Regions from separate parts of the Colwellia sp. SU-HH01172 genome, predicted to be linked through region 1. Evidence: predicted binding sites of a transcription regulator. Region 1 holds the regulator's gene; the other holds the start of a gene.
What was found. Region 1 encodes FNR, which switches genes on or off when oxygen is low (the NO sensors DNR and NnrR bind a similar motif). Its sites were predicted from a motif close to TTGATCTAGATCAA; they were not measured.

Region 2: AC27JP_RS07060 (OmpW/AlkL family protein) is a predicted target of FNR. The motif match lies at 6,312-6,325, and genes of this name have one in related genera.

Annotation. Positions count from the first base shown of each region.
Region 1 covers NZ_BAAJMB010000004.1:262,821-270,452, reverse strand. Annotated here, with positions in the region: gene AC27JP_RS12645 (cbb3-type cytochrome oxidase subunit 3) at 1-8, shown strand, start outside; gene ccoP (cytochrome-c oxidase, cbb3-type subunit III) at 1-969, shown strand; gene AC27JP_RS12635 (FixH family protein) at 1,146-1,646, shown strand; gene AC27JP_RS12630 (heavy metal translocating P-type ATPase) at 1,674-4,073, shown strand; gene ccoS (cbb3-type cytochrome oxidase assembly protein CcoS) at 4,070-4,285, shown strand; gene AC27JP_RS12620 (sulfite exporter TauE/SafE family protein) at 4,294-4,956, shown strand; gene fnr (fumarate/nitrate reduction transcriptional regulator Fnr) at 5,008-5,727, shown strand; gene uspE (universal stress protein UspE) at 5,894-6,826, shown strand; gene AC27JP_RS12605 (methyl-accepting chemotaxis protein) at 6,920-7,632, opposite strand, start outside.
Region 2 covers NZ_BAAJMB010000001.1:1,578,149-1,585,780, forward strand. Annotated here, with positions in the region: gene AC27JP_RS07030 (5-(carboxyamino)imidazole ribonucleotide synthase) at 1-36, opposite strand, end outside; gene purE (5-(carboxyamino)imidazole ribonucleotide mutase) at 50-532, opposite strand; gene AC27JP_RS07040 (acyl-CoA synthetase) at 804-2,438, shown strand; gene AC27JP_RS07045 (alpha/beta hydrolase family protein) at 2,500-4,452, opposite strand; gene tsaC (L-threonylcarbamoyladenylate synthase type 1 TsaC) at 4,717-5,262, shown strand; gene hemF (oxygen-dependent coproporphyrinogen oxidase) at 5,259-6,167, shown strand; gene AC27JP_RS07060 (OmpW/AlkL family protein) at 6,407-7,084, shown strand; gene aroE (shikimate dehydrogenase) at 7,203-7,632, shown strand, end outside.

The DNA.
Region 1 (7,632 bases):
ATGTCTAGCTTCTGGAGTATTTGGATTTCGGTTCTTACCTTAGGCACATTAGTAGGTTGTTACTTACTATTACGCTGGTGTTTAAAGAACTTTGCAGGCGTTGAAGAAGGTGAGTCTATGGGCCACACCTTTGACGGCATTGAAGAATTGAACAACCCACTACCAAAATGGTGGAGTACATTCTTCTTATTAACAATCATTTGGGGCTTCGGCTATTTATTGCTTTACCCAGGTTTAGGTAACTTCCAAGGGCTTTTAGGTTGGAAAAGTTCTAACCAAGGTATTTTGAATTTATCAGAGTCAAAAGCAAGTATTGCTGACGCAAAAGAAGCTGGCATGCTAGTTCAGTATGACCGTGAAGTTGCAGCGGCTGACGCTAAATATGGTCCAATATTTGAAGCTTATGCGGCGCAAAGCATTGAAACATTAGCGGGTGATGAAGAAGCATTAAAAGTAGGTCAACGCCTATTTTTACAAAACTGTTCGCAATGTCATGGCTCTGATGCTCGTGGTACGACAGGCTTCCCTAACCTAGCCGATAAAGATTGGTTATACGGTGGTTCACCTGAAATGATCAAGGCAAGTATTATGCACGGCCGTAAGGCTAATGGCATGATGGCATGGAGTGCAGCATTAGGTGGTGAGCAAGGCGTGAAAGAAGTTGCAGCTTTCGTACTGAGTTTAAGTGGTCGTGAAGTTGACGCTACAGCCGCTGAAGCGGGTAAAGCTAAATTTGCTATGTGTGCGGCTTGTCACGGCGCAGAAGGTAAAGGTAGTGCGGAAATGGGTATTCCATTAGGCGCGCCAAACTTAACCGATAACACTTGGTTATACGGCGGCTCTCCACGCGCTGTTGAAACATCAATTGCTAATGGTCGTGCTGGTGTAATGCCTGCTTGGGATAAAATCCTAGGCGAACAAAAAGTTCACGTGATCAGCGCTTATGTTTATAGCTTATCGCAAAAGTAAAAGCACTATTCTAACGAATTAGTTTATTACTAAAAACAAAGCCTTGGTGTTTCATTACAGCAAGGCTTTTTTATGCCGATAGCAAAATTAAACTTCATCAAATTAACGCTTTTTTAATAGTGCCAATATCAGAAAGGTCGTATAATGTGCGCACTATCTGCAAATAAGAAATTTTTATGAAAACATCTTGGTACCAAGAGCCCTGGGCATGGCTTGTATTTATATTGCCTTTTACCGCAGTAGTTGCCGGTATTGCAACTTTCATTATTGCTAATACAGACCCAGATACCTTAGTTATTGACGATTATTATAAAAAAGGTAAAGCTATTAACCTTGAACTAAGTAAAGTTAAACAGGCGCAAAAGTTGGGAATGCGCTTTGGTTTAAAACTTGTCGGTGACCAACTGACGATTCGCCCCACTGGTATCGAAAAAGAATTTCCACTGTTAAATGTTAATTTTTATCACCCAACCTTAGCCGAGCGAGATTTTTATTTAGCATTAACTGCTGATGGTAATGGTAATTTCACCCATTTTTTTGAATCTGACCAAGATACTTCAGGTAAATGGCGCGTGACAATTAGTCCGTTTGAACACCATTGGAAAATTCAATCAGTGATCCATTTGCCACAATCAGAGTTCATTGATATTACCCCGAATCCAACTGACGCTAAGTAATGAGCTGGTATTAATGAGCATCTATTTATGAGTTTAGATTGTTTTCATTGTGGTGAAGTTGTGCCCAATGGCATTGACTTGCATACAGACATAGATGATAAAAAACAACCCATGTGCTGTGTCGGCTGTCAGGCTGTCGCGCAAACTATTGTCGATAACTGTTTGACGGATTACTATCGTTTTCGCAGCGCCCCGGCCCAAAAAAGTGATGTATTAGTTCCTGAGCAATTACTGCGCAACGAAATTCTCGACGATGAAAACTTGCAAAATGAGTTTGCCTACTATCATGACGGCTTTAAAGAAACCATATTAACCGTTGAAGGCATAAGTTGTTCAGCTTGTGCCTGGTTAATAGAAATGCAGATCAGCAAACTTGGCGGTATTAACAAAATTAATGTTAACGCCACTACCCAAAGAGCAACCGTTCAGTGGCGAGAAAAAGACGTAAAGCTTAGCGAAATTCTTAGCCTAATTGAAAAAATTGGTTATCATGCCCTGCCATTTAAGGCGAGCACAGCAGAAGAGATAAATAAAAAACAAGCAAAGAGCTTTATCAAACGCTTAGGCATTTCCGGCATTTTAATGATGCAGGTAATGATGATCGCGTTTGGCTTATATTTCGGCGCCTTTTCCGATATGGCCGCACACAACTTAGTTTATTTACGTTGGGCAAGTTTGTTTTTAACAATACCTATTGTCACCTATGGCGCCTTTCCATTTTACAAAAGTGCCTTTTTCGCCCTAAAAGCGAAACAGTTGTCAATGGACGTGCCGGTTTCGATTGCCATAGGACTAGCCTTTTTAGCCAGTGCCTGGGCAACCTTTACTCAACAAGGTGAAGTTTATTTTGAGTCAGTCTCAATGTTCACCTTTTTATTGCTCATCGGTAAATTCCTAGAGTTTCGTGCCCGTACCCGAGCAGCAGATGTTTCAGCTAATCTATTAAAACTAATGCCGATGACCGCAACTAAGCTGGTTGATCATCAAGAAAGCTTTATCGCTGCCACCAATTTAAATGCCGGCGACATTATTTTAATTAAACCCGGTGAAACTATTCCCGCTGACAGCGAAATTATCTCAGGTAGCAGCCAAATTAATGAAGCCATGTTATCGGGCGAGCAATTGCCATTGCATAAGCATCCGCAAGATATTATATACGCCGGCACAATAAACGGCGATGGCAATTTAACCGCTAAAGTAAAACACAATAATCAAAAGTCATTTTTAAGTCAGTTAATTCGTTTAAGTGAAACGTCACAAACCCATAAGCCTAAATTAGCGAAATTGTCTGACAAAATAGCGCAGTATTTCGTTGCTTTGATACTTTTTACAGCCTCTTGTACGGCTTTTTATTGGGCGCAACATCAACCTACAGAAGCATTTTGGATCACATTATCAGTATTAGTCGTGACTTGTCCTTGCGCATTATCACTGGCAACGCCAACCGCCCTAACCTGCGCAACCACTCGCCTTAATCGCGAAGGCATTATGGTAAAGTCCGGGCATGTTTTAGAAACTATGCCTGAAATTGATGCTATGGCATTTGATAAAACCGGTACGTTAACCACTGGCGAGTTTACTATTGCTAATGTTGTTACATACGGTGACTATGCACTTGACAATAATCCAGCGGGACCAGAACAAGTATTGGCCATTGCCGCCGCGCTAGAAGCCCACTCTGCACACCCGCTTGCCAAAGCATTTATCGATTATCGCGACTTTAACCACACAGCTAGCCAAGTTGTTGTTGCTCCAGGAGCGGGAATTTCGGGTGAAATAAAGCAAAAACATTACCGAATAGGTAAAAACTCTTGGTTACTTGATAATAACAGCGAGCAAGCTCATAGCGCCCAATGTGTGCTGATGGAGAATGAAACCTTAATAGCAGAATTCTATTTGCATGACGGTTTACGTGATGACGCCAAAGCACTGATTGAATTTCTGCATAACAATCAAGTTAAAACCTTAATGCTTTCTGGCGATCACTTAGTCGGTTGCAATAAACTACAAAGCCAACTAAAGCTTAATGACGTACAAGCAAATTTGTCAGCCCAAGATAAAGTCAACGCCATTAAAGCCCAACAATTGTCTCATACCGTTGCTATGATTGGTGACGGCGTCAACGATAGTCCAGTATTAGGCGCGGCACATTTATCCATTGCCATGGGCAGCGGCACTGACATTGCTAAAAACGGTGCTGATGTCATTTTACTCAACAATAAACTCAAATCAGTTCAGACCTTGAGAGATGTTTCCATACGCACTGCAAAAATTATAAAGCAAAACTACCTTTGGGCATTTGGTTACAATGCCATCGTATTACCTTTGGCGGTTATGGGTTATATTGCACCATACATGGCTGTTATTGGCATGTCTGCCAGTTCAATTTTAGTGGTGAGTAATTCGTTAAGGCTATTAAGAAAATGAGTGTAATTTACGTATTGATCCCTATTGCTATTCTGTTAACGGCTGTTGGTATTTATATCTTCTTTTGGGCGGTAAAAACAGAACAATTCGATGATCTAGAAAAACAAGGCATGAGTATTTTATATGACGATGCCAACGAAAAAAAAGACGAACAAGTTGATAACGACGACGATAATTCCACGATAAATAACGAGCAAGATACACAGAAGTAACCCTTAATATGACCCTAGATTACTTCTCAGCATTTGTTATTGGCTTATTAGGCTCTGGGCATTGTATCGTGATGTGTGGTGGCATTAGTACCATGCTCACCACAGCAATATCGAATGAGGTCAGCAATAACAAATATCGCATTGTTTTTGCCTATAATTTCGGACGAATTTTTTCTTACAGTCTCATTGGCGCATTAGTCGCGTTTACCAGTTCAATGGCGGCAAAAAATGTCGGTTTGCCCATTGCAGCGTTAAAAACTGTCGCTGGCATCTTTCTTATCTTACTCGGTTTATATCTAGGACAGTGGTTAATGTGGTTAAGCCATGTCGAGCATATTGGTAAAAAACTATGGCGCCATATTTCCCCTAATACCAAGAAGTTTATTCCGATTAAAAATACTCGTAGTGCATTTGCCTTAGGGGCATTATGGGGCTGGTTGCCTTGTGGTTTGGTATACTCAACTCTTACCTGGGCATTAGCCAGCGCTAATACTATTAACGGCGCCTTAATTATGTTTTTCTTTGGCCTAGGTACCCTGCCAGCATTACTTTCTGTCTCACTGGGCACTATCAGTATTAAGTCCCTACTGAGCAATACGCTCTTTAGAAAACTCGCCGCTATTCTGGTGATTTTATACGGTATTTATACTATACTTATTGCATATCTATAACGCATCTAATATGATCCACATCATTAAAATGCAAATGAACTATAGGTCATTATGAGTAATAAATCGTGTACAGGTCAGCAACATATTCACTGTCAAAACTGTAGCATTAGTGAGCTATGCATACCGTTTTCTTTAAACGATAAAGAACTCGATACCTTAGATAATATTATCGATCGTAAGCGACCTATTCATAAAGGTGAGCAAATATTTAATGATGGCCAGCCTATGCATGCATTGTACGCCATCCGTTCAGGTACCTTTAAAACCTACACGGTAAACGAGCAAGGTGAAGAGCAAATTACCGGATTTCATTTAGCAGGTGACTTATTGGGTTTTGATGCCATTGCCAATGCAGAACATCCAAGCTTTGCCAAAGCTTTAGAAACCTCTATGGTCTGTGAAATCCCTTACAACACACTTGATACCTTATCTAACAGCATGCCGAAACTAAAAAAACAAATTTTACGCATGATGAGTACGGAAATTCGTGGCGATCAAGAAATGCTAACCTTGCTGAACCGAAAAAATGCCGAACAACGATTAGCAACGTTTATTAGTACCTTAAGTACTCGTTACCATGCTCGTGGTTTATCGGCGTCAGAGTTTCGTTTGTCGATGACTCGCAGTGATATTGGCAACTATATTGGTTTAACGGTTGAAACCATTAGCCGTTTGCTTAATCGTTTCCATAAAAATGGCTTGATCCAAGTTGATGGCAAACTCATCACCATTTTAGATATTGATAAATTAAACGAGTGCGCAGCGCTTTAACCCCTTCTTACTTTTCTAAATTTCCTTATTGAAACAATTCACGCTATGCTTAGCGTGAATTGTTGTTTATCTTAGAGACGATAATAATTTGATTTAAAACAACTATTATTGACTCAAAGTGGTCTATTGTTATAGTTACAGTAGACAATTGATAAAGGAATTAGATATGGAAAAGTATCAAAAAATACTCGCTATTGTTGACCCAACAACAGAAGATCAAAAAGCTTTAGAGCGTGCACTAGAATTGGCCCGTAAAACAGGCGCTAGCATTACAGCATTTTTGACCATATATGATTTTTCTTATGAAATGACCACCATGCTTTCAAGCGATGAGCGAGAGGCTATGCGTCAATCGGTGATCAACGACAGAACTCAATGGTTACAGTCAATTATCTCAGAGCTTGATGTTGCTGAACTCAGTATTGATTGCCAAGTTATTTGGCATAACCGCCCCTTTGAACAAATCATTGAGCAAGTGCTTAAAAATGGCTACGACATCGTTATTAAGGGCACGCATCAACACGATAAACTAAAATCAGTCATCTTCACACCGACTGATTGGCATATTTTACGTAAATGCCCATGTCCAGTGTTACTGGTGAAAGAACATTTATGGCCAGACAACGGCAATATTGTTGCGGCACTCAATATTGGTAGTGATGAAGAAGAACATCGCTCACTAAACGATAAAATTACCGCCGAAGCCAAACAGTTAACCAAAGTAATGAAAGCTAACTTACACTTAGTTAATTCTTTCCCTGGTACACCCGTTAACATCGCCATTGAAATTCCTGAATTTAATGCCAGCGATTATAATCGTTCGATGTTAAAGCATCATGAAAATGCCATGTTTGAACATGCTAAAGCATTTAATATAAGTAAAGAAAACACTCATATCAAAGAAGGTTTACCAGAGGACGTTATTGAAAGCCTGGCTAATGACTTGGACGCTGAATTAGTGATTCTAGGCACCGTAGGCCGAACGGGATTATCTGCGGCCTTGATTGGTAATACCGCTGAGCATGTTATTGATCGGCTAAACTGCGATGTGTTGGCATTAAAGCCAGATGGTTATATTTCCCCGCTTGATGTCGAGTAGCTCACGACAGTTAATATTTTCTTTTAGAAGCTTGAGCAGAGTCAGTCCTCTGCTTAACTTTTAAAATAAGAAAATTATGACTTTCCTCCAGCTTTATAAGGTAAATCTGCCGATTAGATCTTTTAGAGTATTAGACTCTTGATGTAAGCCATCACATAATTCTTCTGACTTGACCATGTTTTCTTTGGTTTGATCGGCAGAATTAGCAATCATTACGATATTTTGACTTATTTCTGACGTGGCTAATGTTTGCTCTTTTGTAGCCGATGCAACAGAGGTATTCATTTCGGTCAAGTTAACAATTTCGCTGGCAATATTATCCAGCGTACTGCCAGTTTCTTTCAGCCTTTCCGCACTTTCAAGAGTATTTTTACTGCCTAGTTCAATCGAAGATACTGTGGTAGAAGCTTTGGCATTTAGTGTTTCTATCATGTCATTAATTTGTTCTGTCGATTCTGCCGTGCGTTTGGCTAATGTTCTCACTTCATCGGCAACAACAGCAAAGCCTCGCCCTTGCTCTCCTGCTCTAGCGGCTTCAATAGCAGCATTGAGTGCCAACAAATTGGTCTGCTCAGATATGCCCTTAATAACATCTAAAACATTGGTAATGGACTTAATTTCACCAGACAGTTCAGTTACCGACTCAACCGATGTTGCCATTGATGTCTCTAAATTGCCCATCTGCGCTATGGTGTCATTAACAAACTGAGCGCCATTTTGGGTCGTTGCTTCAGTCGCCATTGCAATTTCAGAAGCGCCTTTGGCATTATTTGAAATATCTTGCACGGTGACTTCCATTTCATTCA
Region 2 (7,632 bases), on a different contig from region 1:
GAGTTGACCTGCACCTAATACCAATACTTTCTTCATGAAATATTTACACCTACTCTGCTGGGTTAGGGTTATTTAAAATATTTTCCGTTTGTTCTGCTCTAAATTTCTCAATGTTAGCCATAATTGACTGATCGTGTGTTGCCAAAATTTGCGCTGCTAGTAAGCCAGCGTTGGCGGCACCAGCAGTACCAATAGCTAATGTTCCCACGGCAATACCTTTTGGCATTTGTACAATGGAAAGTAGCGAGTCTTGACCACTCAATGCTTTTGATTGAACGGGTACACCTAATACAGGTAATGGTGTGAATGCAGCTGTCATGCCCGGTAAATGTGCAGCACCGCCAGCACCAGCAATAATCACCTTGATGCCACGATCTTTTGCACCTTCAGCATATTCTGCTAATAAGTGAGGCGTTCTGTGGGCTGAAACAACTTTTGTTTCATAAGCAACATTAAGTAAATCTAACATATCGGTAGCATGCTTCATTGTTGGCCAATCTGATTTTGACCCCATGATAATACCCACTTTCATCATTTTTCACCTTAATAATTAGTTACTAAATCAGAGGCTTTTTACCTCAAAAAATAAGCCGCGCATTATACCTAGGTTTGCTTCAATACGGAAATATTCTCTGAACAAGTTGTTTGAAAATTCATCGAATCAGTCTGTTTATACTTTAGTCGATCCTAGACTAAAGACGCATAGGTTAAAAATTTAAAATATGTACACTGACAATATGCATAAAGGGGAGGCAATTCTATAATTATATAAGCCAGCAACCCCATTGTTACAATGAGGAAAGATGATGAACAATAATTATGATCAAGGCTTAGACAAAGTCGCCGCTAATAGCCAGCCACTTACACCGATAAATTTCTTAAATCGCACTGCCGATGTTTATCCTAACAAAACCGCTATTATTCATGGTAAGCAAAAGTTCACTTATGATGAATATCGTAAAAATGTTCGTCGTTTAGCGTCAGGTCTTATTAATCAGGGGGTAAAACCCGGACAAACAGTAAGCATAATGGCAGCGAATATTCCCGCATTTCTCGATGCTCATTATGGTGTGCCGCTAACCGGTGCCGTACTCAATGCCATCAACATTCGCCTTGATGCTGAGAACATTGCCTTTATTTTAGATCACGGTGAATGTGATGTGCTGCTAACTGACACGGCATTTTCAGGTGTTATTAAGCAAGCATTGGCATTATCTAAGCGAAAGCCTTTGGTGATTGATATTGATGATGTTGAAGGCCCAGGTGGTGAACGTTTAGGAATTATTGAATATCAAGAACTGCTAAACCAAGGTAATGAAAACTTTGAAGGCTCTTTAGTTCATGACGAATGGCAGGCGTTAGCACTTAACTATACGTCTGGCACTACCGGTAACCCAAAAGGTGTGGTGTATTCGCATCGTGGTGCTTATCTTAATGCCATTGGCCATAACTTCATTTGGCCGACGGATAATAAAACGGTTTATTTATGGACACTACCTTTGTTTCATTGCAATGGTTGGTGCTTCCCTTGGACAATTGTTGCGGTGGGCGGTACGCAAGTTTGTTTAAGGCAAGTGGAAGTAGGGGCTATTGTTAATTCCATGATTGAAAACAAGGTCAGCCATTTTTGTGGTGCGCCAATTGTGCTTAATATGATCCTTAATGCTGATCAAGAGTTACTAAATCAACTACCTAAAAATATCAAAGCGATGACCGCTGGTGCGCCACCACCAGCCGCCGTCATTAAGGGCATTGAAAGTCTAGGTATTGAAATAACGCAAAGCTATGGTTTAACCGAAGTTTATGGACCTTGCGTGGTGAGTGAATGGAAAGATGAATGGAATGATAAAAGTGATGATGAAAGGGCTGCGTTAAAAGCACGCCAAGGTGTCCGTTATCCGACACAAGAAGAAGTTGATGTGCTTAACCCTGACACTATGGAGCCGGTGCGAGCCGATGGCGAAACTATTGGTGAAATCATGTTTCGCGGTAATACCACCATGAAGGGCTATTTGAAAAATGAGAAAGCCACCTATGAAGCCTTTGCACATGGTTGGTTCCATTCTGGTGATTTAGCGGTGAAACACCCAGACGGTTATATCGAAATACGTGATCGCTCAAAAGATATCATTATTTCCGGTGGTGAAAATATTTCATCAGTGGAAGTGGAAGGGGTGTTGTATAAACATCCTGCTATTTTAGAAGCTGCCGTAGTGGCAAAAAAAGATGAAAAATGGGGCGAAACCCCTTGTGCTTTTGTTGGCTTAAAACGCGGTCAAACCTTAACTGAGCAAGATATTATTCAGCATTGTCGAGAACATATGGCTGGCTTTAAAGTCCCTAAAACCATTGTCTTTAGTGAGTTACCGAAAACATCGACAGGTAAAGTGCAAAAGTTTGTACTGCGCCAAAAGATTAAGGAATTATTTGAAGATTAGATAGAATTACCACCTTAGAATAAAAAGGCTAACAAGTGTTAGCCTTTTTATATTTCACACATTACGTTTTTGTTGGTTGTTTTAGATGTTGATCTAAAAAGCTTAATACCTTTCTCATATATGCTTTTTGATTTTCAGGTTTATAGAAACCATGGCCTTCTTTATCAACAACATACCATTGGTAAGGTTTGTTAGCTTTGTCTAAGGCCGTTTGTAATCGCTCAACATGTTCCATTGGCGCAATTTTATCATTTTCGCCATGAGCTAATAACAATGGAATTTTTATTTTATCGGCATAATAAACCGGAGATGATTTTCTTAACTGTTCTGTATCAGTTCCTAACACGTCTTTCCAGAAACTTGCTACAGCACGACTATTATTTTCCTCATGAATTAGCGCTAAGTCATATACCCCTGCGTTTGCAATCGCGCAATTATAGGTGCTAGGGTAAATCGCTGCACTCTGAATAGCTGAATATGCGCCAAAACTTGTACCCATAATACAAGCATTGTTCGGGCTAGCTTTACCTTGTTTTACCAGCCATTGGTATGAATCATAAATATCTTGTTGTATTAAGGTTCCCCACGCTTTATGCCCAGATATCTCGAAGTTTCGTCCATATCCACCTGATCCACGGTAGTTAACTTGCAATACAGAATAACCATTGAGAGCTAAGTATTGCTTTTGAGATGAATAACCCCAGTAATCTCGAACACCGTGAGGACCACCATGCACTAAAATTACTACTGGTGCTGGAGCTCCTTTCTTAAAGCTTTTTGCGGGAGTAAAATAACCATTAATTTTGGTTCCATCCTTTGCTGACAGCTGAATGGGCTCAGTCTTCATTAGGTCGTTAGTATTAGTTTTTGACTTGAACCTAAATAGTAACGAAATGGTTTTATTTTTATTATCAAAAAGGTATAGGCTTCCAGGATCAACATCTGAAGAAACATACACGATATAAAATAGTCCGTCATCTGTCCTACTGGTTATATTTATTGAACTGTAAGGAAATGTACTAAGTAAGCTTTTAAATATTGCGGCTTCTTCCACGCTCTTATTTAGTATTAAGTAGGCAGGGTAGCCATCATCGATACGTAATGCAAAAGCGGAGCGTTTATCCGTTGTTAATTCGATGTCGGTAATGTCGACACTCTTATCGGTATAAACTTTTTTATATGAATAGTCTTCTAAATTTAATTTGAAAAGGCCTGTTATATCTTGATTTTTATTATCTAGAGTATATAAATATTTTCCAGATTTATTAATTGAAACTAGCTTTACCGAATTCCCCATTATATTTTCGGTGACTTCTTGCCATTGCCTTTCTTTTCTCAAATAAACTTTATTTTTATTATCTCGACTTTTCCCCATAACAGCTTTGATAGAACCATTTGTATCCGTTAAAAATGTTGCAAAAGGGACTGGCGATTTAAGTACCTTCTTTTTAATAATACCTGTGTATACGTTAAGTAACAGTGCCGAGGCCAGTCTTTCTCCTGTTGTACTCATGGGGGTTGAGCTAATTAAAATATGCTTTTCATCTTCCGGTAAGATATCGATAATATCTCCCCAACCAAAAGTTGACTTCTGCTTTTTAATTGCACTACCTGTTTGCATTTCACCTGATTGATAGCCATAGATAAGCTTTCTTTTAGTACCATCAAGGTTAACTGCAAATAATTCACCGTAAAATTGTGGCACTTCAAGCCAAGGTTCCCGCTTAACTATTCGTGATACAACCCTTTCATTATTTACCCAACTATAATCACCTACTTCGTAGTTCCCACCCATATTAAGTGAGCCTACGGCTTTCATTGTTATGCGGTCAAAGAATAATAAAACGGATTTATTTTCATGAAGAGCCTGAACAGCTAAGTGTTTTCCATCCGGAGATATTTTGGCATTCTGGTATTGAGAGTAATCAAAAAGAGTGTCCCAGTTGTTTGCTTTTATGGGAAAATTAAAAAATAGTAAGGTAAAAAATAGTAATAGGCTTTGTAGTATCTTCATTATATTTTATTCCGTTAATTTAAGTTAGTTATTAGATATTGTTGAAAGGCCTATAATGGGGGACTCAGCAAAAATGTGTCCAATAACTATTCCATGGTTTTATATTGTTAACAATACCTTAGATAGTAATTAAAAGTAACTTTAAAGTCCTTTTTGTAAATATACAAGATAGGTTGTTCTTTAGTGGAAATTAAAATGCAGTAAAGTTAAAAAAACGTATAATCACCGATAAGTTACTTTTACTAATCGACGAAATAAAACCCAATGACAACAGCGTTAGAAACATTCCAGCAAGGTGGCATTATCGCTTACCCGACCGAAGCCGTGTTTGGTTTAGGATGTGACCCTGATAATAGTGAAGCGATAGAAAAGCTTCTCGCTCTAAAGAATCGTCCTGCAGACAAAGGCTTAATTTTGCTGGCGGGAAATTACTCGCAATTATTACCTTATATTGACGATAGTAAAATTCCGCAAGAAAAGCGCATTGAGGTTTTATCTCGTTGGCCTGATGGCATAACTCAAGTAGTGGCAAAAGCGCCACAGTTATCACCTCTATTATCAGGAAAATTTGATTCCATTGCTGTGCGTATAACCAGCCAGCCTGATGTGGTTGCTTTATGTAAAGCCACTAACAAGCCTATTGTTTCTACTAGTGCCAACTTAAGTGGTCACGAGCCTGCTAAAACCTGGCAGAGCATACCTAGCGAATTGTCTGATAAAATCGACTTTATTATTAAAGGTAAAACCTTAGGCTTTGAACAGCCTTCTACTATTATTGATGCATTATCAGGGGAAGTAATTCGCTCATGAGTACTATAGATATTAATGTTGTTATTGAATTTTTAAAATCATTGCAAGATCAAATTTGTTCAGCCCTAGAAGCTGCAGATGGAAGTGGCAAGTTTGTTGAAGATAATTGGCAGCGCGCCGAAGGTGGTGGCGGCAGAACACGTGTATTAACAAACGGCAATGTAATAGAGCAAGGTGGGGTTAATTTTTCTGTTGTTTCTGGTGATAAGTTACCGCCATCGGCGACTGCACATCGACCGGAACTGGCAGGCCGAAAATGGCAGGCATGTGGTGTGTCGTTAGTTATTCACCCTAAAAATCCCTTTATTCCAACTTCGCATGCCAATGTTCGCTTTTTTATTGCGGAAAAAGAAGGCGAAGCACCCGTATGGTGGTTTGGTGGTGGTTTCGATTTAACACCATTTTACCCGTTTAAAGAAGACGTTGTGCATTGGCATCAAACGGCAAAAGATATTTGCCAACCATTTGGTGATGATATTTATCCAGCGCACAAAGCGTGGTGTGATGAGTATTTCTATTTAAAGCATAGAAATGAAACGCGCGGTGTTGGTGGTTTGTTTTTTGATGATCTTAATAAATGGGAGTTTGGTAAATGCTTCAAATATATGCAGGCTGTAGGAGAAGGCTTTATTGATGCTTATGTTCCGTTAATTGAGAAACGTAAAGACACACCATTTACTGATGAGCATCGTCAATTTCAGTTATATCGTCGCGGTCGTTACGTTGAATTTAATTTAGTCTTTGATCGTGGTACCTTGTTTGGCTTGCAGTCAGGCGGAAGAACCGAATCAATATTAATGTCGATGCCGCCTTTGGCACGTTGGGAATATAATTTTCAAGCTGAAGTAGGTAGTGACGAAGAAAAGCTACAGAACTACCTACTACCACAAGATTGGTTATCATAAATCTAGCAAAATCCTAATAACGCACACTGCAGTATGTTTTTGAAAATTTAAATATATGCTTTTTGTGCGTTTAATCACAAAATAGAAGCTTTTAACTTCGCCATTAATATAAAACCACAATTATTTTACGGTTTCTTACAAACCTTGCGCTAGATCAATTACTCTACTATTTAGCAGGCGTAAAATTACCCCATTGAACAAATCTAATATTTTTTATATTTAACAAAAGGTAATGCCTCATGAAAACATCAGTAATTAATGGATTAATTCTTTCCGCTCTTACATTATCTCCACTTGCTTTAGCTAACCAGGCTGGCGACTTTATTGTTCGAGGCGGTGCAACGAATATTACTCCGGATAGTGATAAATCTAACATTATGTTAGCGGGTGCTGACTCAACAATGACATTAACCGTTGATGACAACACGCAGTTAGGTTTGAACTTTGTATACTTCTACGATAGCAACTGGGCCGTAGAGCTTTTAGCTGCAACGCCATTTACTCATGACGTTACAATTCAAGATAAAAACGCCGTGTTAGGTGTTGACGGCGCAAACTTAGGTGAAGTTTCACACTTACCACCAACACTAAGTGCATTATATTACTTTGATACCAACTCAGCATTTAAGCCTTATGTTGGCGTTGGTATTAACTATACAGTTTTCTTTGATGAGGAATTTGCTGCTGCGCCGAAAAGTTTAGGTTTAAGCAACTTAGAACTAGATGGCTCATTTGGCTTATCTGCACAAATTGGTGCTGATTATCATTTAGATGAAAAGTGGTCATTAAATGCTTCTATTCGCTATATCGATATTGACTCTGATGCCACGTTTGATGTTGCCGGAAATAATATTGGTAAAGCAGAAGTGAATGTTGACCCTATGGTTTACTCTTTAATGCTAGGTTATAAATTTTAATTAAATTATTAACCAGATATAATTGATATAAAAAAGCAGTAATTCAATTACTGCTTTTTGGTTTTCATCTTCCAACAACTAGGTTAGTCTACTATTAAACATTCTAGCCAGTAACCTCATGGATCAATTTCGCGTTTTTGGTAACCCCATTTCCCAATCAAAATCTCCCTTTATTCACCAACAGTTTGCTTTGCAAACAAAACAATTAATGAATTACCAAAGTGAGTTGGTTGAATTAGATAAATTTGCTTTAGCGGTACAAGAGTTAATCGCTAATAACGGTAAAGGTGCCAATGTTACTGCGCCGTTTAAAGAGCAAGCATTTGCTTTGTGTGATGAGCTGAGTGGGAGAGCTGAATTAGCCGGAGCAGTTAATACGTTAATTTTTACTAACGGCAAAGTTTATGGCGATACCACAGATGGTTTAGGTTTAGTGAATGATCTGCTTAGACATCAAGTGAAATTGCAAAACAGCAACATATTATTACTCGGCGCTGGTGGTGCTGCTAAAGGTGTAGTGCAAGCAATTCTAGAGCAATCTCCACAAT